2 regions of the Bacillus sp. D386 genome follow, and region 1 is predicted to be linked to the other one. Evidence: riboswitches for the same ligand, from Rfam matches in the RefSeq annotation. Region 1 holds a riboswitch; the other holds the start of a gene.
What was found. A riboswitch is a leader RNA that binds a small molecule or an ion and turns the genes downstream of it on or off. The one in region 1 is predicted to bind cyclic di-AMP.

Region 1 (15,775 bases):
ACATTAGTGCTTTATGATTATTCGTATTTAACGTAACCTTCACCTTGTACACCCCTGGTTTGAGTGTGCCTAAATCATAATATTGACCATAAATTCTATTCTTTTTATCTCCATTCATATATAGATGGGCATGACCTTCATTAATTCGTTGCTCATTCGAACCCAGCTTTTCTGGTTTAAACGAAAAGTTTTTTGTGTTGATTTTCAGCATCCAACACCCTGTTTGATCCTGCTTGATCCATCCATTAATTTCCGGAATTTTCACTTCACTTATATTGCTTATTTCTAATCCATCATGTTGTCCCGTATGCCCAGCATGAGCATCATTGCTGAAATGGCTGCTTTGTTGATGAAAATATAGCATGATGGATACAAACCCAGCGATAACAATAAAGCTAAGTATTCTATACATGAATCTCTTCGCCACCCTTATGCCTGGACGCACTATTTTTCAAATACAAACCAATCAAAAATAAAATAGCTCCAACTATCAGAAACGCTATATCATAGAATAAAGCATTGGGATCACCTGGTTTTACCCTATGAATCTGCAGGATATGATGATTAACAATCCCTTCCAACATATTGAATAAACCTGAGCCAATTAAAAACCAACTAATAATCTGTTTGACACCCTGCTTTTGGTCTGATGGGTTCCCAGCAAGCCATAAAATAAAGCCCCCTGCCACCAAAGCAATCGTCACCGCAAAATGAAAAATCCCATCACTCATGATTTGACCTGAGCGACTCGTTTCCATCACGACACTATGCCATTGTAAAAGCTGATGAAAAATAATCCCATCCATAGCACCCATAAAGCCGGATCCCAACAGAAAGCTTCCTATTACTAATAATTTCTTTTTAGTTTGACTCCTCAATCGAATTCCCCTCCAGCCCCCATTTTTTTTACTTAATATCCAATCGGTCTTCATTATAAACAATCCGTTTATCATAATTAGCTGATTTTTTTAACAAAACATGGGTAACTATATACTATATTGGAAAAACCGGAGGGGTTAAAATGAATCAATTACCTAATCAATCGAGTTCATATTGGACGAAGTTCATGCAGAATCAAGAAGAACTGAAATTTAATAAGCTACAAAATGATTTAGAAACAGATGTTGTTATAGTTGGAGCTGGAATAGTCGGTATTTTAACGGCTTATCAATTGGTCAGCAAAGGAGTAAAGGTTGCATTAGTTGAGGCAAGCGAAGTGATGAATGGGACAACAGGCCATACAACAGCAAAAATAACCGCCCAGCATGGATTAATTTATGACAAATTAATTAATTCGGTAGGTGAAGAAAAAGCGAAACTATACTATCAGGCAAATATGGATGGCCTTGAATTTATCCATTCTCTCTACAAAGAAGAAGAGATCGATTGTGATTATGAAGAACAGGAAGCCATCCTTTACGCAGAGACTGAAAAATTTGAAAAGAAAATCAAGTCAGAGTTCGAAGCTTATCAAAAACTGGGCATTCCAGGTAAACTTGTCGAACACCTGCCTTTGCCTTATCCAATCAAAAATGCCATTATTATGCCTAATCAAGCACAATTTCATCCAGTTAAATACTTAGGCCATATTTTAAACCTGATTATAAAAAAAGGCGGACAAGTATTTGAACAATCGCCAGTAGAAGCTATTGAAGATGACGATAAAGGACCTGTTCAAGTTAAAGTGAAGAATGGACATACCATTTATTGCAATAAAGTTGTGATTGCTTCCCACTATCCATTCTATGATATGCAGGGACTGTACTTCTCTCGCCTGAGCCCGAAACGCTCTTACATTGTTGCCGCTGAAATCAAGGAAGACCTACCAGATGGAATGTACATTAGCGCCGAGCAGCCTACCCGCTCAATCCGCCATACAAAAGACGGGGATAAAACCCTGGTATTATTTGGAGGAGAAAGTCATAAAACCGGTCAAAGCGAAAATCCATTTAAGCATTATGAAGCACTAAAGGATTTTGCCGAAAAGTATTACACAGTTAATGACCTTCCATACAGATGGTCAGCACAGGATTTAGAAACATTGGATTATGTCCCTTATATTGGTCCATATTCTTCTATGAAGGATCATATTTTTGTTGCAACTGGTTTTGGGAAATGGGGAATGTCGAACGGAGCTGTCGCTGCTCTAATTTTAAGTGATTTAGTACGTGGAAAAGAAAATCCATATTTTGATCTGTTTACCCCCACTCGTTCAGAAACACATATACAATCTGCCGGTAAATTCATAAAAGAAAATATAAATGTAGCAAAAGAATTAATTAAAGGAAAACTTGCTGATAAAGATATCAGTCCAGATGAACTTAAACCCGATGAAGGCAGTATCGTTACCTTTAATGGTAAAAGAGCCGGTGCCTATCGCGACCATACAGGTAACGTTTGTGTAGTAGATACTACCTGTACCCATATGGGGTGTGAAGTGAAATGGAATAATGGAGAACGTTCCTGGGATTGCCCATGTCATGGATCCCGCTTTGCACCTAACGGGGAAGTCATCGAAGGCCCAGCAGTTAAACCGTTGGAACGTTTGAATTAACAGCTTGAAATGAGATTCCCATATCCCTACTATATATCCTTTGAATCCTAAAACTAAAATACACTTTTTATGCCGGGTAGATAATCTATGTGACATAAGGAGTGTATTTTTTCTTCATGTAAATACAACTCAAGAATCAAGTATTTAAACTTATATGAAACCAAATACCTTTTTAAATGGAATTGAGTTATAGTTAAAGTTAGAAAAAACCAGAGGAACAAACCGATTCTAAGTACATAAATAAGCGAGGATTTTCATGAGCATACTGTTAGCTTTACTGGCTGCTTTATTTGCAGCATTAACGTCAATATTAGCAAAAATCGGGATTAATAATGTGAATTCAAATTTGGCCACTGCGATTCGAACGTTTGTAGTCCTAATTATGGCTTATGCCGTTGTTCGAATAACCGGGCAATGGGATGAGCTGTATACTATCCATCCTAAGGCATGGATTTTCATTATCTTATCAGGTATAACCACTGGCCTATCGTGGCTATGTTTTTTTAAGGCCATACAAATTGGTGATGTATCAAAAGTAGTTCCTATTGATAAATCAAGCGTCATAATTACAATTATTTTATCCTTTATCATCCTTCAGGAGCCGTTGACTCCGTTAGTGATTGCAGGAGGGGTCGTTATTACGATTGGTACTTTTATTCTTATCGGTAAGAGAGAAAAAAAGAAGAAAGAAGGCTATCTTCAGTCGTATATTTTCCTAGCTGTCTTATCAGCCGTTTTTGCAGCACTAACCAGTATATTGGCGAAAATCGGTATCGAGGATGTTGATTCAAATGTTGCCACCTTCATTCGTACTGTAGTGATCTTAATTTTTGCCTGGAGCATTGTATTTTTCCAAAGGACGCAAAAAGATCTTAAAACGATATCTAATAGGTCCTATCTCTTTTTAATCCTATCGGGTATCGCAACTGGCTTATCTTGGTTGTGCTACTTTGCTGCCATTCAAATCGGACAGGTATCCATCGTAGCTCCCATCGATAAATTCAGCGTAGTCATTACAATGGTATTAAGCTTTATTATTTTAAAAGAAAAACCTAATAAAAATACGATTATTGGTGGTATTGCGATTACAATTGGTACTATTCTGCTTATTTTTTAACAAACGCGTCATTTATCGTCCTTTATATATAAAAACAGTGGGAATTCTTAATCGAATCCCACTGTTTTTATTGTTTTCTATATTAATGGTAAATCCAACGATATAGTATTGATGTTTCTTAATTAGAAGCGGGCAGCAAGTTTAGCGGTTTTCTCAAGCCCTTCTGCAACAATTTCAACCGTACGGTCTGGGTATTGATTATGTCCTTCAATAACCATAACTTCTGGGTTAGTAATTCCCCAAAGGCTAATAGCAGATTTAACTAAATTAACTGCCATTTCCGCTCCTGGTATAGCTGAGTAATCAGAACCTCTTGCAGACAATAGTGCTACCTTTTTATCAGCTGCATATCCTATCGGACCTTCAGCAGTATACTTAAACATTTTTCCGGCTTGAGCCAAATACGAAATATACGTAATTAATGGCGCAGGAACAGTTGAATTCCAAAGAGGGAAGGCAAAAACAATTTTATCCATGGATAAGAATTGATCGATATATTGATTTGCTAAATTAACATATTTAGTTTCTTCTTCTGTTAATTCGATTCCTTGATTGTTTTTATAAAGAGCGGTAATCGCCGCATTTCCATAGTAAGGGAGTTCTACTTGGAATAAATCCAGCTCTGTAATTTGATCAGTTGGATTTGCTTCTTTATATGCATGTAAAAATGCATTGTACATTTGAACAGAAACAGCTTGGTCTGCCGGTCGATCGTTTACTTTAACAAATAAAACTTTAGTCATATGTATACCTCCATGTACGATATATGATTTGTAAATTTATTTTAATATAGTTTGAATTCAAAGCAAAATAATATGCCTATCTTTTACCATTATAAAAAGACTGGACATCTTCTCCTCTTCTCTGCCATAATAAAAAAATTGGATTAGTTAACTAAAGTAACTAATTTATAAGGAGGTAAAATGAAAAGATATCAACAGTTATTTCACGAGTTGTCTATGGTGCATAAACCTTATATTGACCAGTTAAATGAAATTCTAGGTAGATATGCTTTGAACAGACCACAATGGACAATTATGTATATCCTTTTTAATTATGGGCCACATACCCTTGTTGAGATATCTAAATATCAAAGTATCGAAAAGCCAGCGATAACCCGCACAGTCAACAGCCTCGAGCAGCAAGGGTATATTCAGTCATTTTCAAGCTCAGATAAAAGGAAGAAAAATATTCAACTGACTGCTAAAGGAGAGAAACAATATAAAGTTGTAAGAAGTGAGATTGATGAATTTCAGATTGGAAAGTTAATAGGTATTACGACAGATGAACAAGAACAATTCCTAAATATCCTAGAAAGGATTAAGCAAAATTTTAATGAGTAAGGAGATAACTATGCAAACGGAACGAGCAAAATTATGGACAAAAGATTTTATCATTGTATCCACCATTAATTTTTTATTAACACTTGTTTTTTATTTATTAATGGTGTCAATTTCGGTCTATGCTGTTGAACAATTTAGTGCTTCAACGAGTGAAGCAGGACTGGTTACCGGAATTTTTATTATTGGAGCACTTATTGGCCGACTTCTGACAGGTAGAATTATCGATAAATACGGCAGAAAAAGAATATTATTATTCGGACTTATCGTTTTTACATTAACAACTATTTTATATTTTGGGATTAATAGCTTGTCTTTTTTGATGGTTAACCGCTTATTACATGGAATCGGATTAGGAATTGCAAGTACGGCTACCGGTACCATTGTAGCGCAAATCATACCAGCAGAACGACGTGGTGAAGGCGTTGGATATTTTAGCCTTAGTGCCACTCTTGCTACTGCGATTGGTCCTTTTTTAGGTATTTATTTAAAACAGCATACAACATTTGAAGTCATTTTCAGCTTTTGTATAGCATTGGGAGCTGTTAGCTTTTTAACTGCCTTTCTATTAAAAATACAAAATGAACAATCTCACACTTCTGTTGAATCAGAAAACAATAGAGTTAAGCTTTCCAGTTTTATTGAACCAAAGGCTATCCCCATTGCTATCGTTATGATGCTGGGAGCCCTATGCTATTCAAGCGTCTTATCATTTATTACTTTCTATTCAGAAGAGATTCAATTAGTTGAAGCAGCAAGTTTCTTTTTTGTCGTTTATGCAGCAGCGGTTTTAGTGTCAAGACCTTTTACTGGCCGCTTGTTAGACTTAAAAGGATCTAATATTATTATGTATCCCTGCTTACTTGTATTTGCCCTTGGACTTCTTCTATTAAGCTATGCTAATAACGGATTTATTTTGCTTTTAGCCGGCGCAATTATTGGACTCGGTTTTGGGAATATCCAATCTACAACTCAGGCTATTGCCGTAAAAGTGACTCCTCCTCACCGAATCGGTTTAGCAACAGCAACCTTTTTTATCTTTTTGGATGTAGGCTTCGGAATTGGCCCATATGTACTTGGAATGATTATTCCTTTCACAGGCTATCGAAATCTCTATCTAATCATGTCGATTCTCGTATTGGCATTAATCGTAGTCTATTATTTTATGCATGGAAAAAAGGATTCTTTAGAGATGCGCAATAAATTAACAAAGCTAGAGGAAACAAAATCAAATTAAAATCACCATTAAGGAAAAAAAGCGGAATGTCCGATTTTGGATATTCCGCTTTTTTCTATTAATTCGATTTTCATTCAGCATAATAGCATTCTCATTCTATTTTAACCGCTATGATAAATGCTCTAAAGCAGCTAAAACTTCAAGTAATAAAACGTATTCTCCAAGAAATATTCAGTAATGTAAAAAAGAGTGAGGCATGCATTAAATTGTTGCCCCACTCTTCCCTGCGCTATTCTTCAATATTTTCCTGTTTAATATGCTTGAACTTCAGCGAAAAGGTTGCTGATTGATTTGTACTATTTACATCAATATTCACATCATAAATTTCAGAAACCCTTTTAACAATCCATAACCCAATACCCGATCCAGACGTTATCTGCTTAGCCATACTTAGACGTACATACTTATCAAAGATCTTATTGATATTAGAATAATGGATAGATGAGCCAGTGTTGGTTACGTCAATATTAATAGTATTATCAAGCTTATTCTCTCTAATTCCCACAAAAATGGTTGATTCCTTTGTAGAATATTTCACTGCATTGCTCAATAAATTCTGCATGACTAATTCAAATGAATACTCATCAATCCAGATTTTGGTGGTTTTACTTACATTATCATTAAAAATAAATGTGTAGGAGGGGTAATTCCTCATATAGGCAGCCATTAATGGTTCAATACAACCTTTTGGTTCTATCCAGCTATCGGGAGGATTTCCTCCTAAATAATAAAGTTCATGCGATAATTTAATACCTGTTAATAACGAATCTATATTACTAGATTGGTTTTTAATATGAAACAATCCTTCTTTAATCTCAGGATGAGTTTCGTTATCAATCAGGTCCTCCAAATATTCAATGGTATTCTTAATATTATGAGCAGGATTCCGAACCTCATGGACAATCTCTTCTAGGAAAGCATGCGTCTCGTCGGTTACAGCGAGCATTTTTTCAACACTACTATTGGTAACATTGTTTAACTCTTCCATTTCCCTTAACATATAGTCATTCATAAAATGGGGTGTAATATTAAACTTGTTTTTCAGCTTATAATGATTGGTCATCTTCGATAAAGGTTTAAAAATAGTTTCAAATAATAAGGCCTGAAACAAAAAGAAAAAAATGAATATAATCAAATATAAATAACCATTCGTGATGAGTATTTCTTTAAAATCTTCAATAAGCAGAACCGAGAGATTTATTTTCGTATATAACTGACCATTGAATGCTTCCGTATGAATGGCATGCTCAATTTCAGCTATTACAGATCCATTAACTTCATAAAACTCAACCTTAATTTTTTTATCACTTAAACCATCTTTTACATAGATGTCTTCTCGACTCTGACCTAATAACCACTTAATTATTGGTAAATATTTTTTATCTTTTCCTTCATAAATATTGATATTCTTTGATGTTTGGTTATAAGCAATATTTTGATAACTTGAGTCATTATCCAAAATCATCATATACTCATAAGCACCAGGTAGCTTACCGAATTTATCATTTAGAAAGTCTTCCTGTAAACCGTATTCAGCTAAATGAGTTTCAACCAAATAGAAGTTCGGCAATACTTCATTGATTCGATGTTTTGCATAATCGTTTACCCGATTAATATTTTGCAGTAAGACTATGCCTGTAAATATCAAGAACATGAGAATATTGGATAAAATGGTAAACCGTTTAACAGTAAGCCAATTTTTAGTCATTGATTTCATATCCAACATTTTTAATCGTATTAATGCTATTCTTACCTATCTTTCGTCTAATCCGATTTATCGTTGTATTAATAATGTCATCACTCATATCCCCATGCTCAGTCCATATTTTTTCCCATAATTCTTGTTTACTGACAACTTGATTTTTATGTTCTAATAAATACGTATACACCTGCATTGGAATTTTCGATAGCGTTTCAACACTGCCATCTTCTTTCGTAATCGTACCACGAAGAGGCTCAATTTTTAATCCTCTATGTATATAATACGAATTATTTTTTACTGCTGTACTTTCCATAATATTTTTTATGTTAAGGACAAGTTCTTTGTAGCTGAAAGGCTTTGTAAAATACAAAAGCGCACCTTCCTGTAATCCTCGCAATCTTGCATCTGACGAATCTGCTCCGGTAACGAGGACAAAGGGAATATTATGTTTTTTCCTTATAATAGAAGCAGCTTCCAAACCATCAATAATTGCACCATGAATGGTAATATCAAAAATTAATAAATCGTATTTCACTTTATCACAAGCTATAATTGCATCCTCTGGATCGTCAAAATCATCTACTGTATATCCTTGTAATTCAAGCCTTTTCCTTAGTACTTTTCTCGCAACAGGCTCATCTTCTAAAATTAACATTCTAATGGGAATCACCCTCTTTAAAAAAGTAAATAAATTATATCACCATAATTTTTTGAGGTAAATACTTACTTGTATTTTTATGCATAAAAATGCCATCATTATTTCATATAACTATTAAATCTAAAGGGATGTGTAGTTTAAGCAAAAAAAGAGTGATTCCATTAATAGCGGAAATCACTCTGTGTTTATATTGACTTTAAAGTACGACCAATGAGTATACGTTTTATTGATGAAACCACTCTGCTCACCCGCTTTTATTATTAAGAAATTAATAAATTAATAGCTTGATCAACAAAAAACGCCTGCAAGCCATCAATAAATAGACCTGCAGACGTTATATTAGTTTCGTCTCACAAGTTCCACCTTCCTTCTCATAAAACGCTGAGGAGTTAGCTGTCGGATTCGTGCCTACTGAGTAGCCCTACCATAATGGATTCACCCCAGAACACAATGGGTCCCCCGCGCAATTATGCTTAAGCGATTTAGAAATTAGAAACTTTGATAATAATACTCCCGATATGAAAAATGTAAATATTTTCATCTACTAATTTTTGTATATTTTTAATTTATTCACATAAATTTCTTTTTGTTTTTTGGTCACAGTCTACTTTGTATTTCAACCTATACAGAAGTCACAAAAGTAACATCAACCATTTACAAATCAAAGTCCTGAAATGTTGAAGCACTATTCATAATGACTTCTAATACTAACAATCAGTTTTAGTATGATAATGTTTTAAATATCAACCTCATAACTAGGATAAAGCCTCTCTTTAATCCTCATATTATAAGTAGTTATTGCAAATAATTAATATAATTATTAATTTGTGGTTGAAAAATAACCTAAAAGCGAATATTATATTAAATGTCGTCAAAAACGTTCGCTTTTTTAAAGGTGAATAGATGGAGGTATACGAATTGTTAGACAAATTTTTCTCAATTAGCCAAAACGGGTCTACTGTTAAAACGGAAGTTTTAGCTGGTATAACTACTTTCTTTACAATGGTGTACATTGTAATAGTTAACCCGGCAATCCTTTCCGCTTCAGGAATTCCCTTTAATCAGGTATTTATTGCTACCATTATCTCGGCAGTAATTGGTACTTTAATTATGGGCTTGTATGCAAAATACCCAATCGCCGTTGCGCCAGGTATGGGAATAAACGCTTACTTTACGAGTGTTGTTGCGACACAAGGACTTAGCTATCAAGTGGTTTTAGGCGCAGTATTTATCGCCGGACTTTTATTTATGTTATTAAGTTTTAGTAATTTACGTGAAAAGATCATTAATTCCATCCCTCTTTCTATTAAATATGGAATTACATCCGGTATTGGTTTATTCATAGCGTTTCTTGGTTTTAAACAAGCACAAATCTTTGTCGCAAACGAAAGCAATCTTGTTGGTTTAGGTGATTTAACTGCTCCTGTTCCATTATTAACAATTGCCGGTTTATTCATTACCCTTATTCTTATGGTAAGAAAAGTACCTGGTGCTTTGTTTATTGGAATGATTATTACAGCAATTATTGGCTATTTTACAGGCATGCTGGACATTACAGCCAAGCAATTACTCCCTTCACTTCCAGAAGGAATAGCATTTTTTGATTTAGATCTCGGTGGTGTATTCACTAACAGCTTATACGCCGTTGTATTTTCATTCCTACTCGTAACGATTTTTGACACAACAGGTACAATGGTGGCTGTATCCGAACAGGCCGGATTATTAAAAGACGGTAAGTTTCCTAGGGCAAAGCAAGCTTTCCTTGGTGATTCTATCGCTACTACTGTTGGTGCTGCTTTTGGTACAAGTCCTTCAACAGCATATGTAGAATCAAGTACAGGTGTTGCTGCCGGTGGTCGTACTGGTTTAACAGCAGTAGTTGTTGCTATATTGTTCAGCTTAGCATTATTCTTCTCACCATTTATTGGAGCCATCTCAAACTTAGCTTCCATTACAGCTCCTGTTTTAATTATTGTTGGGTGCTTTATGATGGAAGGTATATCAAAGATTAGATGGTCTGAGTTTGATGAAGCTTTTACAGCATTTGTTATTATCCTTGCGATGCCTTTAACTTCAAGTATCTCTACTGGAATCGCATTTGGATTTATTATTTATCCAATCTTGAAATTAGTTGGTGGCAAAGCGAAAGAAGTTCCACCTCTTGTTTACATCTTTGGTGTACTATTCCTTATTCAATTGGTCTTCTTAGGAGGACATTAATAAAAATGCTATATAGAGCTGGATTTCTTATAGATCCAGCTCTATATTTTTATCCAAATAAATTTTTGATATTTTCTGATATCTAGATGATATACTTTTATAGTAAATAATATTGTATGGGGAGGATTAATCCATGAATAATTTTGAAGAAAAATTAGATCGTTATGCTGACTTGACTGTTAAGAAAGCTGCTAATGTACAAAAGGATCAAATTGTATTCATCATATCCACTATTGAAACTGCACCATTTACACGTAAACTTGTTAAAAAAGCCTATGAAGCAGGTGCAAAGCAGGTTTTTGTGGAATGGAGTGATGAAGAAATTAACCGAACGAAATATTTGCTGGCACCTGACGAGGCATTTACTGAATTTCCTTCATGGATGGCTGCCTCCAGAAACGAAATGGTTGAAAGAGGTGCAACTTTTATAACGATTGTCTCTCAAGATCCGGACTTACTGAATGGGATCGACTCAAATCGGATCGCTAATTTTCAAAAGGCTGCAGGTAAGGCTCTCAATAATTTACGCGAAGCAATGCAGTCCAATAAGATCAGTTGGACAGTCGTTGCTGCTGCAGGTGAGGGTTGGTCCAAAAAAATATTCCCTGGACAAGAAAACAGCTTAGATTTACTTTGGGATGCCATCTTTTCTTCAGTCCGTGTTGATCAGGAAAATGTTATCCAAGCATGGGAGGAGCATCTTGATACATTAATCAGTAAAGCTGATTATTTAAATAACAAAAAATATAAATACATACACTATAAAGCACCTGGTACGGATTTAAGAATTGAACTTTCCGAGAAACATAAGTGGTGCGCAGCAGGAGCTAAAGACTCAACCGGCAAAGAATTCGTAGCCAATATGCCTACTGAAGAAGTATTTACGATTCCTTTAAAAAATGGAGTAAATGGCACGGTTTCAAGCACAAAACCGTTAGCTTATGGCGGCAATGTAATTGATGAATTTACGTTAACATTTGAAGAAGGAAGAATCGTAAATGCCGTGGCAAAAAAAGGAAATAAAATTTTAAATCATCTTATCAATGTTGATGAAGGAGCTAAATACCTGGGTGAAATTGCGCTGGTACCTCACCATTCACCGATCTCTGAATCAAATATCTTATTCTATAATACGTTATTTGATGAAAATGCTTCTAACCACCTCGCCATTGGAGCTGGATATCCATTTTGCCTCGAAGGTGGAGAAGAAATGAATATCGAACAATTGCATAAGTATGGGGTAAATATCAGCCAAGTGCATGAGGACTTTATGATTGGTTCAGCTGATATGGACATTGATGGAGAATTGCCTGATGGTACACGTGAGGCCATATTCCGAAATGGGAATTGGGCGTTTTGATTCTATTTACAGGTTTATAACCCTTAAATAATAGTAAAATTGCTTTTAAAAAAACCAAAACGCGCTTAGTAAAATATTTCTAAGCGAGTTTTGGTTTCGTTTAGCTAGTTGTTCATTCTTAAATATCAAAAAAAATTGTTATGCTTTGTGCAATTTATGCCTTCTCTTTTAAATTCTCATTAATTTTTAATTGCTGTGTTGCGAATTCATGGTAGAGCTTGTGAGTTTGCATTAATTCTTCATGTGTTCCTCTACCTGTAATTTCACCTTTTTCAATAAATAACAACTGATCGGCATTGACGACGGTTGATAATCGATGGGCAATAACGATTGTCGTCCTCCCTACCATTAGTTTATTTAATGCAGCCTGCACGATTTGTTCAGACTGGCTGTCTAAACTTGATGTGGCCTCGTCTAGCATTAGAATACTTGGATTTCTCAATAACGCTCTTGCTATCGCAATTCGTTGGCGCTGTCCTCCTGACAGCTTCAATCCCCTCTCCCCTACATCCGTTTGGAATCCTTCTGGAAGCTGCTGAATGAATTCAAGTGCATGAGCCATTTCAGCTGCTTGCTCCAGTTCAGCGGAGGTGACTTCCCTTTCCAAACCATAACATATATTATCCTGGATCGTACCTGCCAACAGCGGGCTTTCTTGAGATACATACCCAATATGCTTCCGCCACGATTGCAAATTGTATTCACCGATAGGAATTTCACCTATCCTGATTGATCCCTCACTTGGTTCGTAAAAGCGTTCAAGCAATTTAAACAGAGTCGTCTTCCCTCCACCGCTTGGTCCAACAATCGCTGTTACTTTTCCCGCTTCAATCTTTGCATTTAAATGACGAAGAATTAAAGACTCCTCTGCATATCCAAATGATAAATCATCGAGAACGATATCGACATTTGCTTTTACTAGTTCTTTCCCTTTGAGTAAATCCTCTTCTTTTTCATTCAGGATTTCAATTATTCTCATGGTTGCTCCCATCGAACGCTGCAATTGAGTAAAAAATGTCGTAATTTGCCCCATAGGCATAATAATTTGAAAAATGTAAAGAATAAAAGCTACAAGCGAACCTGCTGTAATAATTCCGCTCGCTACCTGCATACCGCCATACCCAATAATTCCTACTAGAGCAGCCATTAGCACTAATGTGATAATTGGTGAAACAAGAGACTGGGTCTTCGCTTCTTTTAAACCAAGAGCGAACAACCGGTTTACACCTGACATTCCCCTATTATATTCAATTTCTTCTGCATTGGATGCCTTGACTAAGCGGATTTCAGGTAGGACCTGATTTAATACCCCTGTAAATCTACCAGTTTCAGCTTGGGTCTCCTTCGAGATATTAAGCATAATTCGGCCAATTGGTATTAAAATCATGGCTGCTATTGGGAAAACAATAAATATTAACAGGGTTAATTTCCAGTTCATGATAAATAATATCGTTATAGACCCAATAACTGAAATCATTCCAGTAATAGCCCCAACTAAATGGGTAGTTATCAATTCTTTGACGACCATTGTGTCATTTGTTAATCTGCTAATCATTTCCCCTGAACCATATTTGTCAGAGTACGATACAGGCAGCTTAATCAACTTTTTCCATAATAAATCCCTCAAGCCTGCAATGATTTTTTGACCATTATATCCAAGTGCATAGGTCGCGTATGCACTTAAACCAGCTTGAGCAATAAACACCAATACAATTATGAGAATCTGACTTTTAGATAATGAAGACATACTGAAGCCGTCTACCAATTCCTTTGTTAACAATGGAATGAGCAACCCAATAAGGGTAGTAATAATACTCAGACCGAGTGCAAAACCAAGTCTTCCATATGAAGGGTTCGTTGCATGCAATAACCGAAAAAAGCGTTTATAACTCCCCTTCTGTTTTCTTTCTTTCATAAACTTTCTTCCTCCTGAGTTTAGCTTCTATATATAACGTTACCGAAGAACTGATATAAAGACAATCCTAATTATGTAAAACATTGGGATTTTAAGCTGAATTTAATATGTTTTATACATTATACATTTTTTCATTTCCTATTTCTTTTATTTAACAGACCTACAAAACCATCGTATTTAATTTGTCATATTTTACACTTTCTGAAACTGTATAGCTATATTGACTTGTATATATTATATAAATATAATTTTATTTGCTTTTAATTTGGTTACTTAACTATTAGGAAGACTTTGTTTTAGAGGTGGAGGTATGACAGTTAACAAAGACCGATCAGTTGAAAAATTGATCAGGGCTTTTACACAGTTTGACAAATTGGATTGGGAAAAGAAAACAATAAAAGGATATAAACCAAGTGAAATAAGAGTTTTGACATGTATCAAAGAAAAAACTCAACATATTACCGAGATTAAGGTATCCGAGATCAGCAAGCAGTTAAATGTTAAAATGCCATCTGTTACCCCCATTTTAAATAAGCTGGAACAGCATAACCTAATTACCCGCAGAATTGATAAAAATGATCGCAGGGTGGTACTGGTTACATTAACATGTGAGGGAGATTCTGTAGCAGATGCAGCACTTGCTAAATTACATCAAACTTTTACCCTTCTAGAGGAATATATCGGATTAGATGATAGTAAGGAACTCACCCGATTATTAACCAAAGTGTATGAGTTTTTTAATGAAAATCAGTATTAAGGAGTTGTTAATTTTTGAGGAAATTGTTTCGCTATTTAGCACCGTATAAATTACCGATTGTTTTTATATTCGCATTGGTATTTATACAGTCATTATCAGAATTATTCTTACCCACATTGATGTCTGACATCATCGACAAAGGTGTCATTAATCAGAACATACCATACATATGGAAAATTGGCGGATTTATGCTTTTGGTTGCTGCAGTTGGTACGCTTTGCTCTATTACGGCAAGTTACTTCAGCGCCAAAGTATCCATGTCATTTGGCAAAAATCTTCGCTCCAGAGTATTCTCCCATGTTGAGAATTTTTCACTTCATGAATTTGAACAAGTTGGTACTGCTTCCTTAATTACAAGAACAACCAATGATATAACACAGGTACAATTGGTCCTTAACATGATCCTTAGAATGATGATAATGGCACCTTTAATGGCTATTGGTGGCATTATTATGGCCTTTTCAAAAGATCCCGAACTATCCTGGGTTATCATCCTTGCGATTCCGGTCTTAGTGGGCGTTATTCTTTTTGTCATCTGGAAAGGCGTCCCTCTATTTAAACTGGTTCAACGCAGATTGGATGCTGTAAACCGTGTCATTCGCGAAAATTTGACTGGTGTCCGTGTCATTCGTTCCTTTAATCGGATCAATTTTGAAAAGGAACGTTTTAAGAAGGCCAACAAAGACTTAAGAGACACTACTATCAAAGTGAATAAATTAATGGCTACACTTATGCCGCTCATGATGCTGATTATGAACTATACAACCATTGCGGTTGTTTGGTTTGGTGCAATCAGGATTGATCATGGAGATATGCAGGTCGGTGATTTAATGGCCTTTATTCAATATGCCATGCAAATTATGTTCTCCATGGTTATGCTTTCCATGATGTTTGTCATGATTCCTCGTGCTTCTG
Region 2 (15,775 bases), on a different contig from region 1:
GCTAATAGCAGATTTAACTAAATTAACTGCCATTTCCGCTCCTGGTATAGCTGAGTAATCAGAACCTCTTGCAGACAATAGTGCTACCTTTTTATCAGCTGCATATCCTATCGGACCTTCAGCAGTATACTTAAACATTTTTCCGGCTTGAGCCAAATACGAAATATACGTAATTAATGGCGCAGGAACAGTTGAATTCCAAAGAGGGAAGGCAAAAACAATTTTATCCATGGATAAGAATTGATCGATATATTGATTTGCTAAATTAACATATTTAGTTTCTTCTTCTGTTAATTCGATTCCTTGATTGTTTTTATAAAGAGCGGTAATCGCCGCATTTCCATAGTAAGGGAGTTCTACTTGGAATAAATCCAGCTCTGTAATTTGATCAGTTGGATTTGCTTCTTTATATGCATGTAAAAATGCATTGTACATTTGAACAGAAACAGCTTGGTCTGCCGGTCGATCGTTTACTTTAACAAATAAAACTTTAGTCATATGTATACCTCCATGTACGATATATGATTTGTAAATTTATTTTAATATAGTTTGAATTCAAAGCAAAATAATATGCCTATCTTTTACCATTATAAAAAGACTGGACATCTTCTCCTCTTCTCTGCCATAATAAAAAAATTGGATTAGTTAACTAAAGTAACTAATTTATAAGGAGGTAAAATGAAAAGATATCAACAGTTATTTCACGAGTTGTCTATGGTGCATAAACCTTATATTGACCAGTTAAATGAAATTCTAGGTAGATATGCTTTGAACAGACCACAATGGACAATTATGTATATCCTTTTTAATTATGGGCCACATACCCTTGTTGAGATATCTAAATATCAAAGTATCGAAAAGCCAGCGATAACCCGCACAGTCAACAGCCTCGAGCAGCAAGGGTATATTCAGTCATTTTCAAGCTCAGATAAAAGGAAGAAAAATATTCAACTGACTGCTAAAGGAGAGAAACAATATAAAGTTGTAAGAAGTGAGATTGATGAATTTCAGATTGGAAAGTTAATAGGTATTACGACAGATGAACAAGAACAATTCCTAAATATCCTAGAAAGGATTAAGCAAAATTTTAATGAGTAAGGAGATAACTATGCAAACGGAACGAGCAAAATTATGGACAAAAGATTTTATCATTGTATCCACCATTAATTTTTTATTAACACTTGTTTTTTATTTATTAATGGTGTCAATTTCGGTCTATGCTGTTGAACAATTTAGTGCTTCAACGAGTGAAGCAGGACTGGTTACCGGAATTTTTATTATTGGAGCACTTATTGGCCGACTTCTGACAGGTAGAATTATCGATAAATACGGCAGAAAAAGAATATTATTATTCGGACTTATCGTTTTTACATTAACAACTATTTTATATTTTGGGATTAATAGCTTGTCTTTTTTGATGGTTAACCGCTTATTACATGGAATCGGATTAGGAATTGCAAGTACGGCTACCGGTACCATTGTAGCGCAAATCATACCAGCAGAACGACGTGGTGAAGGCGTTGGATATTTTAGCCTTAGTGCCACTCTTGCTACTGCGATTGGTCCTTTTTTAGGTATTTATTTAAAACAGCATACAACATTTGAAGTCATTTTCAGCTTTTGTATAGCATTGGGAGCTGTTAGCTTTTTAACTGCCTTTCTATTAAAAATACAAAATGAACAATCTCACACTTCTGTTGAATCAGAAAACAATAGAGTTAAGCTTTCCAGTTTTATTGAACCAAAGGCTATCCCCATTGCTATCGTTATGATGCTGGGAGCCCTATGCTATTCAAGCGTCTTATCATTTATTACTTTCTATTCAGAAGAGATTCAATTAGTTGAAGCAGCAAGTTTCTTTTTTGTCGTTTATGCAGCAGCGGTTTTAGTGTCAAGACCTTTTACTGGCCGCTTGTTAGACTTAAAAGGATCTAATATTATTATGTATCCCTGCTTACTTGTATTTGCCCTTGGACTTCTTCTATTAAGCTATGCTAATAACGGATTTATTTTGCTTTTAGCCGGCGCAATTATTGGACTCGGTTTTGGGAATATCCAATCTACAACTCAGGCTATTGCCGTAAAAGTGACTCCTCCTCACCGAATCGGTTTAGCAACAGCAACCTTTTTTATCTTTTTGGATGTAGGCTTCGGAATTGGCCCATATGTACTTGGAATGATTATTCCTTTCACAGGCTATCGAAATCTCTATCTAATCATGTCGATTCTCGTATTGGCATTAATCGTAGTCTATTATTTTATGCATGGAAAAAAGGATTCTTTAGAGATGCGCAATAAATTAACAAAGCTAGAGGAAACAAAATCAAATTAAAATCACCATTAAGGAAAAAAAGCGGAATGTCCGATTTTGGATATTCCGCTTTTTTCTATTAATTCGATTTTCATTCAGCATAATAGCATTCTCATTCTATTTTAACCGCTATGATAAATGCTCTAAAGCAGCTAAAACTTCAAGTAATAAAACGTATTCTCCAAGAAATATTCAGTAATGTAAAAAAGAGTGAGGCATGCATTAAATTGTTGCCCCACTCTTCCCTGCGCTATTCTTCAATATTTTCCTGTTTAATATGCTTGAACTTCAGCGAAAAGGTTGCTGATTGATTTGTACTATTTACATCAATATTCACATCATAAATTTCAGAAACCCTTTTAACAATCCATAACCCAATACCCGATCCAGACGTTATCTGCTTAGCCATACTTAGACGTACATACTTATCAAAGATCTTATTGATATTAGAATAATGGATAGATGAGCCAGTGTTGGTTACGTCAATATTAATAGTATTATCAAGCTTATTCTCTCTAATTCCCACAAAAATGGTTGATTCCTTTGTAGAATATTTCACTGCATTGCTCAATAAATTCTGCATGACTAATTCAAATGAATACTCATCAATCCAGATTTTGGTGGTTTTACTTACATTATCATTAAAAATAAATGTGTAGGAGGGGTAATTCCTCATATAGGCAGCCATTAATGGTTCAATACAACCTTTTGGTTCTATCCAGCTATCGGGAGGATTTCCTCCTAAATAATAAAGTTCATGCGATAATTTAATACCTGTTAATAACGAATCTATATTACTAGATTGGTTTTTAATATGAAACAATCCTTCTTTAATCTCAGGATGAGTTTCGTTATCAATCAGGTCCTCCAAATATTCAATGGTATTCTTAATATTATGAGCAGGATTCCGAACCTCATGGACAATCTCTTCTAGGAAAGCATGCGTCTCGTCGGTTACAGCGAGCATTTTTTCAACACTACTATTGGTAACATTGTTTAACTCTTCCATTTCCCTTAACATATAGTCATTCATAAAATGGGGTGTAATATTAAACTTGTTTTTCAGCTTATAATGATTGGTCATCTTCGATAAAGGTTTAAAAATAGTTTCAAATAATAAGGCCTGAAACAAAAAGAAAAAAATGAATATAATCAAATATAAATAACCATTCGTGATGAGTATTTCTTTAAAATCTTCAATAAGCAGAACCGAGAGATTTATTTTCGTATATAACTGACCATTGAATGCTTCCGTATGAATGGCATGCTCAATTTCAGCTATTACAGATCCATTAACTTCATAAAACTCAACCTTAATTTTTTTATCACTTAAACCATCTTTTACATAGATGTCTTCTCGACTCTGACCTAATAACCACTTAATTATTGGTAAATATTTTTTATCTTTTCCTTCATAAATATTGATATTCTTTGATGTTTGGTTATAAGCAATATTTTGATAACTTGAGTCATTATCCAAAATCATCATATACTCATAAGCACCAGGTAGCTTACCGAATTTATCATTTAGAAAGTCTTCCTGTAAACCGTATTCAGCTAAATGAGTTTCAACCAAATAGAAGTTCGGCAATACTTCATTGATTCGATGTTTTGCATAATCGTTTACCCGATTAATATTTTGCAGTAAGACTATGCCTGTAAATATCAAGAACATGAGAATATTGGATAAAATGGTAAACCGTTTAACAGTAAGCCAATTTTTAGTCATTGATTTCATATCCAACATTTTTAATCGTATTAATGCTATTCTTACCTATCTTTCGTCTAATCCGATTTATCGTTGTATTAATAATGTCATCACTCATATCCCCATGCTCAGTCCATATTTTTTCCCATAATTCTTGTTTACTGACAACTTGATTTTTATGTTCTAATAAATACGTATACACCTGCATTGGAATTTTCGATAGCGTTTCAACACTGCCATCTTCTTTCGTAATCGTACCACGAAGAGGCTCAATTTTTAATCCTCTATGTATATAATACGAATTATTTTTTACTGCTGTACTTTCCATAATATTTTTTATGTTAAGGACAAGTTCTTTGTAGCTGAAAGGCTTTGTAAAATACAAAAGCGCACCTTCCTGTAATCCTCGCAATCTTGCATCTGACGAATCTGCTCCGGTAACGAGGACAAAGGGAATATTATGTTTTTTCCTTATAATAGAAGCAGCTTCCAAACCATCAATAATTGCACCATGAATGGTAATATCAAAAATTAATAAATCGTATTTCACTTTATCACAAGCTATAATTGCATCCTCTGGATCGTCAAAATCATCTACTGTATATCCTTGTAATTCAAGCCTTTTCCTTAGTACTTTTCTCGCAACAGGCTCATCTTCTAAAATTAACATTCTAATGGGAATCACCCTCTTTAAAAAAGTAAATAAATTATATCACCATAATTTTTTGAGGTAAATACTTACTTGTATTTTTATGCATAAAAATGCCATCATTATTTCATATAACTATTAAATCTAAAGGGATGTGTAGTTTAAGCAAAAAAAGAGTGATTCCATTAATAGCGGAAATCACTCTGTGTTTATATTGACTTTAAAGTACGACCAATGAGTATACGTTTTATTGATGAAACCACTCTGCTCACCCGCTTTTATTATTAAGAAATTAATAAATTAATAGCTTGATCAACAAAAAACGCCTGCAAGCCATCAATAAATAGACCTGCAGACGTTATATTAGTTTCGTCTCACAAGTTCCACCTTCCTTCTCATAAAACGCTGAGGAGTTAGCTGTCGGATTCGTGCCTACTGAGTAGCCCTACCATAATGGATTCACCCCAGAACACAATGGGTCCCCCGCGCAATTATGCTTAAGCGATTTAGAAATTAGAAACTTTGATAATAATACTCCCGATATGAAAAATGTAAATATTTTCATCTACTAATTTTTGTATATTTTTAATTTATTCACATAAATTTCTTTTTGTTTTTTGGTCACAGTCTACTTTGTATTTCAACCTATACAGAAGTCACAAAAGTAACATCAACCATTTACAAATCAAAGTCCTGAAATGTTGAAGCACTATTCATAATGACTTCTAATACTAACAATCAGTTTTAGTATGATAATGTTTTAAATATCAACCTCATAACTAGGATAAAGCCTCTCTTTAATCCTCATATTATAAGTAGTTATTGCAAATAATTAATATAATTATTAATTTGTGGTTGAAAAATAACCTAAAAGCGAATATTATATTAAATGTCGTCAAAAACGTTCGCTTTTTTAAAGGTGAATAGATGGAGGTATACGAATTGTTAGACAAATTTTTCTCAATTAGCCAAAACGGGTCTACTGTTAAAACGGAAGTTTTAGCTGGTATAACTACTTTCTTTACAATGGTGTACATTGTAATAGTTAACCCGGCAATCCTTTCCGCTTCAGGAATTCCCTTTAATCAGGTATTTATTGCTACCATTATCTCGGCAGTAATTGGTACTTTAATTATGGGCTTGTATGCAAAATACCCAATCGCCGTTGCGCCAGGTATGGGAATAAACGCTTACTTTACGAGTGTTGTTGCGACACAAGGACTTAGCTATCAAGTGGTTTTAGGCGCAGTATTTATCGCCGGACTTTTATTTATGTTATTAAGTTTTAGTAATTTACGTGAAAAGATCATTAATTCCATCCCTCTTTCTATTAAATATGGAATTACATCCGGTATTGGTTTATTCATAGCGTTTCTTGGTTTTAAACAAGCACAAATCTTTGTCGCAAACGAAAGCAATCTTGTTGGTTTAGGTGATTTAACTGCTCCTGTTCCATTATTAACAATTGCCGGTTTATTCATTACCCTTATTCTTATGGTAAGAAAAGTACCTGGTGCTTTGTTTATTGGAATGATTATTACAGCAATTATTGGCTATTTTACAGGCATGCTGGACATTACAGCCAAGCAATTACTCCCTTCACTTCCAGAAGGAATAGCATTTTTTGATTTAGATCTCGGTGGTGTATTCACTAACAGCTTATACGCCGTTGTATTTTCATTCCTACTCGTAACGATTTTTGACACAACAGGTACAATGGTGGCTGTATCCGAACAGGCCGGATTATTAAAAGACGGTAAGTTTCCTAGGGCAAAGCAAGCTTTCCTTGGTGATTCTATCGCTACTACTGTTGGTGCTGCTTTTGGTACAAGTCCTTCAACAGCATATGTAGAATCAAGTACAGGTGTTGCTGCCGGTGGTCGTACTGGTTTAACAGCAGTAGTTGTTGCTATATTGTTCAGCTTAGCATTATTCTTCTCACCATTTATTGGAGCCATCTCAAACTTAGCTTCCATTACAGCTCCTGTTTTAATTATTGTTGGGTGCTTTATGATGGAAGGTATATCAAAGATTAGATGGTCTGAGTTTGATGAAGCTTTTACAGCATTTGTTATTATCCTTGCGATGCCTTTAACTTCAAGTATCTCTACTGGAATCGCATTTGGATTTATTATTTATCCAATCTTGAAATTAGTTGGTGGCAAAGCGAAAGAAGTTCCACCTCTTGTTTACATCTTTGGTGTACTATTCCTTATTCAATTGGTCTTCTTAGGAGGACATTAATAAAAATGCTATATAGAGCTGGATTTCTTATAGATCCAGCTCTATATTTTTATCCAAATAAATTTTTGATATTTTCTGATATCTAGATGATATACTTTTATAGTAAATAATATTGTATGGGGAGGATTAATCCATGAATAATTTTGAAGAAAAATTAGATCGTTATGCTGACTTGACTGTTAAGAAAGCTGCTAATGTACAAAAGGATCAAATTGTATTCATCATATCCACTATTGAAACTGCACCATTTACACGTAAACTTGTTAAAAAAGCCTATGAAGCAGGTGCAAAGCAGGTTTTTGTGGAATGGAGTGATGAAGAAATTAACCGAACGAAATATTTGCTGGCACCTGACGAGGCATTTACTGAATTTCCTTCATGGATGGCTGCCTCCAGAAACGAAATGGTTGAAAGAGGTGCAACTTTTATAACGATTGTCTCTCAAGATCCGGACTTACTGAATGGGATCGACTCAAATCGGATCGCTAATTTTCAAAAGGCTGCAGGTAAGGCTCTCAATAATTTACGCGAAGCAATGCAGTCCAATAAGATCAGTTGGACAGTCGTTGCTGCTGCAGGTGAGGGTTGGTCCAAAAAAATATTCCCTGGACAAGAAAACAGCTTAGATTTACTTTGGGATGCCATCTTTTCTTCAGTCCGTGTTGATCAGGAAAATGTTATCCAAGCATGGGAGGAGCATCTTGATACATTAATCAGTAAAGCTGATTATTTAAATAACAAAAAATATAAATACATACACTATAAAGCACCTGGTACGGATTTAAGAATTGAACTTTCCGAGAAACATAAGTGGTGCGCAGCAGGAGCTAAAGACTCAACCGGCAAAGAATTCGTAGCCAATATGCCTACTGAAGAAGTATTTACGATTCCTTTAAAAAATGGAGTAAATGGCACGGTTTCAAGCACAAAACCGTTAGCTTATGGCGGCAATGTAATTGATGAATTTACGTTAACATTTGAAGAAGGAAGAATCGTAAATGCCGTGGCAAAAAAAGGAAATAAAATTTTAAATCATCTTATCAATGTTGATGAAGGAGCTAAATACCTGGGTGAAATTGCGCTGGTACCTCACCATTCACCGATCTCTGAATCAAATATCTTATTCTATAATACGTTATTTGATGAAAATGCTTCTAACCACCTCGCCATTGGAGCTGGATATCCATTTTGCCTCGAAGGTGGAGAAGAAATGAATATCGAACAATTGCATAAGTATGGGGTAAATATCAGCCAAGTGCATGAGGACTTTATGATTGGTTCAGCTGATATGGACATTGATGGAGAATTGCCTGATGGTACACGTGAGGCCATATTCCGAAATGGGAATTGGGCGTTTTGATTCTATTTACAGGTTTATAACCCTTAAATAATAGTAAAATTGCTTTTAAAAAAACCAAAACGCGCTTAGTAAAATATTTCTAAGCGAGTTTTGGTTTCGTTTAGCTAGTTGTTCATTCTTAAATATCAAAAAAAATTGTTATGCTTTGTGCAATTTATGCCTTCTCTTTTAAATTCTCATTAATTTTTAATTGCTGTGTTGCGAATTCATGGTAGAGCTTGTGAGTTTGCATTAATTCTTCATGTGTTCCTCTACCTGTAATTTCACCTTTTTCAATAAATAACAACTGATCGGCATTGACGACGGTTGATAATCGATGGGCAATAACGATTGTCGTCCTCCCTACCATTAGTTTATTTAATGCAGCCTGCACGATTTGTTCAGACTGGCTGTCTAAACTTGATGTGGCCTCGTCTAGCATTAGAATACTTGGATTTCTCAATAACGCTCTTGCTATCGCAATTCGTTGGCGCTGTCCTCCTGACAGCTTCAATCCCCTCTCCCCTACATCCGTTTGGAATCCTTCTGGAAGCTGCTGAATGAATTCAAGTGCATGAGCCATTTCAGCTGCTTGCTCCAGTTCAGCGGAGGTGACTTCCCTTTCCAAACCATAACATATATTATCCTGGATCGTACCTGCCAACAGCGGGCTTTCTTGAGATACATACCCAATATGCTTCCGCCACGATTGCAAATTGTATTCACCGATAGGAATTTCACCTATCCTGATTGATCCCTCACTTGGTTCGTAAAAGCGTTCAAGCAATTTAAACAGAGTCGTCTTCCCTCCACCGCTTGGTCCAACAATCGCTGTTACTTTTCCCGCTTCAATCTTTGCATTTAAATGACGAAGAATTAAAGACTCCTCTGCATATCCAAATGATAAATCATCGAGAACGATATCGACATTTGCTTTTACTAGTTCTTTCCCTTTGAGTAAATCCTCTTCTTTTTCATTCAGGATTTCAATTATTCTCATGGTTGCTCCCATCGAACGCTGCAATTGAGTAAAAAATGTCGTAATTTGCCCCATAGGCATAATAATTTGAAAAATGTAAAGAATAAAAGCTACAAGCGAACCTGCTGTAATAATTCCGCTCGCTACCTGCATACCGCCATACCCAATAATTCCTACTAGAGCAGCCATTAGCACTAATGTGATAATTGGTGAAACAAGAGACTGGGTCTTCGCTTCTTTTAAACCAAGAGCGAACAACCGGTTTACACCTGACATTCCCCTATTATATTCAATTTCTTCTGCATTGGATGCCTTGACTAAGCGGATTTCAGGTAGGACCTGATTTAATACCCCTGTAAATCTACCAGTTTCAGCTTGGGTCTCCTTCGAGATATTAAGCATAATTCGGCCAATTGGTATTAAAATCATGGCTGCTATTGGGAAAACAATAAATATTAACAGGGTTAATTTCCAGTTCATGATAAATAATATCGTTATAGACCCAATAACTGAAATCATTCCAGTAATAGCCCCAACTAAATGGGTAGTTATCAATTCTTTGACGACCATTGTGTCATTTGTTAATCTGCTAATCATTTCCCCTGAACCATATTTGTCAGAGTACGATACAGGCAGCTTAATCAACTTTTTCCATAATAAATCCCTCAAGCCTGCAATGATTTTTTGACCATTATATCCAAGTGCATAGGTCGCGTATGCACTTAAACCAGCTTGAGCAATAAACACCAATACAATTATGAGAATCTGACTTTTAGATAATGAAGACATACTGAAGCCGTCTACCAATTCCTTTGTTAACAATGGAATGAGCAACCCAATAAGGGTAGTAATAATACTCAGACCGAGTGCAAAACCAAGTCTTCCATATGAAGGGTTCGTTGCATGCAATAACCGAAAAAAGCGTTTATAACTCCCCTTCTGTTTTCTTTCTTTCATAAACTTTCTTCCTCCTGAGTTTAGCTTCTATATATAACGTTACCGAAGAACTGATATAAAGACAATCCTAATTATGTAAAACATTGGGATTTTAAGCTGAATTTAATATGTTTTATACATTATACATTTTTTCATTTCCTATTTCTTTTATTTAACAGACCTACAAAACCATCGTATTTAATTTGTCATATTTTACACTTTCTGAAACTGTATAGCTATATTGACTTGTATATATTATATAAATATAATTTTATTTGCTTTTAATTTGGTTACTTAACTATTAGGAAGACTTTGTTTTAGAGGTGGAGGTATGACAGTTAACAAAGACCGATCAGTTGAAAAATTGATCAGGGCTTTTACACAGTTTGACAAATTGGATTGGGAAAAGAAAACAATAAAAGGATATAAACCAAGTGAAATAAGAGTTTTGACATGTATCAAAGAAAAAACTCAACATATTACCGAGATTAAGGTATCCGAGATCAGCAAGCAGTTAAATGTTAAAATGCCATCTGTTACCCCCATTTTAAATAAGCTGGAACAGCATAACCTAATTACCCGCAGAATTGATAAAAATGATCGCAGGGTGGTACTGGTTACATTAACATGTGAGGGAGATTCTGTAGCAGATGCAGCACTTGCTAAATTACATCAAACTTTTACCCTTCTAGAGGAATATATCGGATTAGATGATAGTAAGGAACTCACCCGATTATTAACCAAAGTGTATGAGTTTTTTAATGAAAATCAGTATTAAGGAGTTGTTAATTTTTGAGGAAATTGTTTCGCTATTTAGCACCGTATAAATTACCGATTGTTTTTATATTCGCATTGGTATTTATACAGTCATTATCAGAATTATTCTTACCCACATTGATGTCTGACATCATCGACAAAGGTGTCATTAATCAGAACATACCATACATATGGAAAATTGGCGGATTTATGCTTTTGGTTGCTGCAGTTGGTACGCTTTGCTCTATTACGGCAAGTTACTTCAGCGCCAAAGTATCCATGTCATTTGGCAAAAATCTTCGCTCCAGAGTATTCTCCCATGTTGAGAATTTTTCACTTCATGAATTTGAACAAGTTGGTACTGCTTCCTTAATTACAAGAACAACCAATGATATAACACAGGTACAATTGGTCCTTAACATGATCCTTAGAATGATGATAATGGCACCTTTAATGGCTATTGGTGGCATTATTATGGCCTTTTCAAAAGATCCCGAACTATCCTGGGTTATCATCCTTGCGATTCCGGTCTTAGTGGGCGTTATTCTTTTTGTCATCTGGAAAGGCGTCCCTCTATTTAAACTGGTTCAACGCAGATTGGATGCTGTAAACCGTGTCATTCGCGAAAATTTGACTGGTGTCCGTGTCATTCGTTCCTTTAATCGGATCAATTTTGAAAAGGAACGTTTTAAGAAGGCCAACAAAGACTTAAGAGACACTACTATCAAAGTGAATAAATTAATGGCTACACTTATGCCGCTCATGATGCTGATTATGAACTATACAACCATTGCGGTTGTTTGGTTTGGTGCAATCAGGATTGATCATGGAGATATGCAGGTCGGTGATTTAATGGCCTTTATTCAATATGCCATGCAAATTATGTTCTCCATGGTTATGCTTTCCATGATGTTTGTCATGATTCCTCGTGCTTCTGCTTCCGCAGCTCGTATTAATGAAGTATTGGCGATTAAGCCCACTATTAAAGATGAGCCAATTAAACATGAAGCTAAACCAACTAAAACTGGCTACCTGGAATTTAAGAATGTTACATTCAGCTATCCAGGTGCCGAAGAACCTGCCTTAAAAGGCCTTTCATTTAGCGCTGGTCCTGGTGAGGTTACAGCCATTATCGGCGGAACTGGTTCTGGGAAATCAACATTATTAAAGCTGATTCCTCGTTTTTATGAACCGACTGAAGGCAGTATTTATCTTAATGGAATCAATATTAAGGAACTGGAATTAGTGGATTTACGTAACCGAATTGGTCTAGTTCCTCAGAAAGCTGTTTTATTCACCGGTACCGTAAAGGAAAATATCCTCTACGGAAATGAGAATGCCAGTGATGAGGAAGTCATCCATGCTGCAAAAGTCGCACAAGCCTATGATTTTGTTTCTAATATGAAGGAAGGCTTTGACTCTCCTATTTCTCAGGGCGGTACAAATATTTCCGGAGGACAAAAGCAACGTCTGTCCATTGCGAGAGCCTTGGTTCGAAAACCGGAAATCTATATGTTTGATGACAGCTTTTCTGCACTGGATTTCAAAACGGACGCTAAGCTGCGGAATGCTTTAAAAAGTGAAACCACGGAAGGAACGGTTTTATTGGTTGCCCAACGTGTATCTACGGTTATGGATGCCGATCGTATCATTGTATTGGATGAAGGAAATGTTATGGGAATTGGTACACATGAAGAATTACTAAAATCATGTGATACCTATCAAGAAATTGTGAAGTCACAGCTTTCTGAGGAGGAGATTGCATGAGCAGAATGACAAGAAGACAATCAAATCCGGGATTTGGTCCTCCAGGTGGTCCAGGAGCACCGATACAAAAAGCAAAAGATTTTAAGGGTACGTTAAAACGATTAATTCGTTATTTAGCACCTTATAAATTTCGCCTTTTAACTGTATTGCTGGCTGCAATCCTCAGTACGGTTTTCACCATTGTCGGCCCAAAAGTATTAGGTAAAGCGACAACCAAAATATTTGAAGGCATTATGGAAAAAATGTCAGGTATTCCTGGCGCAGGCATCGATTTTGAGTATATCATTCGAATTCTCTTCCTACTCGGCGCCTTATATTTGTTTAGCTCAATCTTCGCCTTTATCCAGCAATATATTATGGCAAGCGTTGCTCAAAATACGGTATTTACATTAAGAGAAGAAGCTGAAGCTAAGGTATCTCGGCTGCCTTTAAAGTATTTTGATGGAACAACTACAGGTGAAACTTTAAGCCGGATTGTGAATGATATTGATAATATCAGCACTACCTTACAACAAAGCTTAACACAGCTTATTACCAGTGTAGTAACGATTATTGGTGTTATTATTATGATGCTGTCGATCAGCCCGGTTATGACAGGAATTCTTCTTTTAACATTACCTTTAAGCGGAGTAGTCGCTGTATTTGTAGCCAAAAAATCTCAAACCTACTTTGCTGGCCAACAAAAATCACTTGGAAATTTAAGTGGCCATGTTGAAGAAATCTATACTGGACATGAGGTCGTGAAAGCCTTTGGCCAAGAGGAAAAAGCTTTGGAAGAGTTTGAGGCAATAAATGAAAAATTATACGAATCATCCTGGAAAGCACAGTTTATTTCAGGTGTAATTATGCCCTTCATGCAATTTATCGGAAACATCGGATATGTACTCATATGTGTAGTTGGCGGTATTTTTGTTACAAACGGAAGAATAACAGTTGGTGATATACAGGCTTTTATACAATATGCACGCCAATTCACACAACCGATTACTCAAACGGCGAATATCGCTAACATTATTCAATCTACTGTTGCTTCTGCAGAACGTGTATTTGAACTGCTAGATGAGGAGGAGGAGGAAGCAGAAACAACGAATCCACAAATGATTTCTCATCCAAAAGGACATGTGGTTTTTGATCATGTTGCATTCGGATATAAGCAGGATCAGCTATTGATTGAAGATATGAATCTTGATGTCAAACCAGGGCAAAAAGTAGCCATAGTAGGTCCGACCGGTGCAGGTAAAACAACAATGATTAACCTGTTAATGCGTTTTTATGAATTAAATGGCGGAAGCATAAAAATTGATGGTGTCGATATTAAAGAAATGAAACGCGGAGATCTCCATGGATTATTCGGTATGGTTCTTCAGGATACATGGCTCTTTAATGGTACCATTGCAGATAATATTGGCTATGGTCGTGAAGGTGCCACTCGTGAAGAAATTATTGAAGCAGCCCAAGCAGCTCATGCCGATCATTTTATTCGTACATTGCCAGAAGGATATGAAACTGAATTAAATGAAGAAGCATCCAATATATCACAGGGTCAAAAACAATTGCTTACAATAGCTCGTGCCATTTTAGCAAACCCTTCTATTCTAATCTTGGATGAAGCAACAAGCAGTGTTGATACAAGAACTGAAATCTTTATTCAGAAAGCGATGAATCGCTTAATGGAAAATCGTACAAGCTTTGTGATCGCTCACCGTTTATCCACGATTAAAGATGCAGATTTAATTCTAGTAATGAATAAAGGAACCGTCATTGAACAAGGTACTCATGATGAGTTGCTGAGACAAAATGGTTTCTATGCGGATCTTTATAACAGCCAGTTTGCAGATGAAGCCGTATAAAACAAATGTGCCGGGAAGAAAACTTCCCGGCACATTTGATAATATTAAATATTATTTCCGCAGCGCCAAAGTTTGACCAATCACCCCTCTCATGTCCTAATCGTTTCTAGATGTTTTCGTTGACTTTAATCTTTTAATTCAGACTAAAATCCCCTGTAATAAGTCTTTGTCTGATGTTTCAAAAAAATTACTTAGGGATAAATGATAAGAAAGTCACAAAGCCTGAGGTGTATGATATGGAAATAACAAAAGCCGAAAAAGACATTAGCAGTTATATAGGAAGAATGCTAAGAGAAACCTTCGGACGGGGCCCCAGCCACGTTATTTGTACGTTATCGTCTCCTACTCTTGCTGTGCATCTTGCCGATTTCCTTTCCCCTATGGAGAAATCCTTATTGGCTAATTAAGATGGTGAAGTTTACGTGCAAAAGAACCGGGACCTTCTCATGGAAACCATAATCAAAGACATCACCTCCTATATTGAAGCAGCATTAGGAACAAAAGTTGATGAATTCTTTTATGATTGGAATTTGCAAACTTCGACTGGCATGTTTATTATTACGCTATCAAAAACAGCAACGAGCATCAGTGATTATAGAAATAGAGAGAAAGTCGAACGAGAATTAGCGAAGGTTACCAAGCTTGCTCAAAAAGAACCAGTGGAAATCTATTCAACTATGCTCAATAAGCGGCAGCTGATGATTGTCCGAAAAGGTATAATGGTTCCGACGAAAAGGAATTGATCAAGTTCGGCTTTACTGAACAATTAACGATCGCGAAGCGGGATTTGGAGAAACGTTTGATAATAGAGCATAAAAGAAACTTCGAGAACTATTTAAACACCAAAATAATCGATAAATTTACTTTTTGGAATTTCGAGAAAGATACTAGCTATATTATTTTCATTTTGCAAAGTTGATTGGTTGATTGACAATAACCCCCATCTGCGATAAAGTTATCTGTAACATCTTAATAAAATAACTGATAGCAATGAGTGGGCATAGAACCATACATAAGTCAGGAAAGGATTAATAAATTTGTCCTTTTCTGGCTTTTTTTATGAATAAATTCAAAAAAACAGGGGATGATTACCTATAAATATGGAAGATTGTATACTAATAAAGAAGGAACTATTAGACAGATTAGATTCGTTTAAGAAACAGAAATTATTAGGCAGCCACATAATTAAACGGATGGAAATGGAACATTATATAGAAAATGTTGCAAGCTCTTTAT

Region 2: another riboswitch for cyclic di-AMP. It lies ahead of FHY45_RS06220 (response regulator transcription factor); the one in region 1 lies ahead of FHY45_RS00975 (response regulator transcription factor).

What each region holds. Positions count from the first base shown of each region.
Region 1 is NZ_VEMV01000001.1:193,734-209,508, forward strand. It holds gene FHY45_RS00935 (hypothetical protein) at 1-412, opposite strand, end outside; gene FHY45_RS00940 (DUF2243 domain-containing protein) at 405-878, opposite strand; gene FHY45_RS00945 (FAD-dependent oxidoreductase) at 1,022-2,554, shown strand; gene FHY45_RS00950 (EamA family transporter) at 2,811-3,671, shown strand; gene FHY45_RS00955 (FMN-dependent NADH-azoreductase) at 3,794-4,414, opposite strand; gene FHY45_RS00960 (MarR family winged helix-turn-helix transcriptional regulator) at 4,595-5,014, shown strand; gene FHY45_RS00965 (MFS transporter) at 5,025-6,248, shown strand; gene FHY45_RS00970 (sensor histidine kinase) at 6,478-7,956, opposite strand; gene FHY45_RS00975 (response regulator transcription factor) at 7,949-8,605, opposite strand; cyclic di-AMP (ydaO/yuaA leader) riboswitch at 8,972-9,098, opposite strand; gene FHY45_RS00980 (NCS2 family permease) at 9,527-10,828, shown strand; gene FHY45_RS00985 (aminopeptidase) at 10,962-12,188, shown strand; gene FHY45_RS00990 (ABC transporter ATP-binding protein) at 12,343-14,103, opposite strand; gene FHY45_RS00995 (MarR family winged helix-turn-helix transcriptional regulator) at 14,414-14,860, shown strand; gene FHY45_RS01000 (ABC transporter ATP-binding protein) at 14,875-15,775, shown strand, end outside.
Region 2 is NZ_VEMV01000002.1:244,315-260,089, forward strand. It holds gene FHY45_RS06200 (FMN-dependent NADH-azoreductase) at 1-498, opposite strand, end outside; gene FHY45_RS06205 (MarR family winged helix-turn-helix transcriptional regulator) at 679-1,098, shown strand; gene FHY45_RS06210 (MFS transporter) at 1,109-2,332, shown strand; gene FHY45_RS06215 (sensor histidine kinase) at 2,562-4,040, opposite strand; gene FHY45_RS06220 (response regulator transcription factor) at 4,033-4,689, opposite strand; cyclic di-AMP (ydaO/yuaA leader) riboswitch at 5,056-5,182, opposite strand; gene FHY45_RS06225 (NCS2 family permease) at 5,611-6,912, shown strand; gene FHY45_RS06230 (aminopeptidase) at 7,046-8,272, shown strand; gene FHY45_RS06235 (ABC transporter ATP-binding protein) at 8,427-10,187, opposite strand; gene FHY45_RS06240 (MarR family winged helix-turn-helix transcriptional regulator) at 10,498-10,944, shown strand; gene FHY45_RS06245 (ABC transporter ATP-binding protein) at 10,959-12,689, shown strand; gene FHY45_RS06250 (ABC transporter ATP-binding protein) at 12,686-14,539, shown strand; partial or broken gene FHY45_RS06260 (Na-translocating system protein MpsC family protein) at 14,824-15,282, shown strand.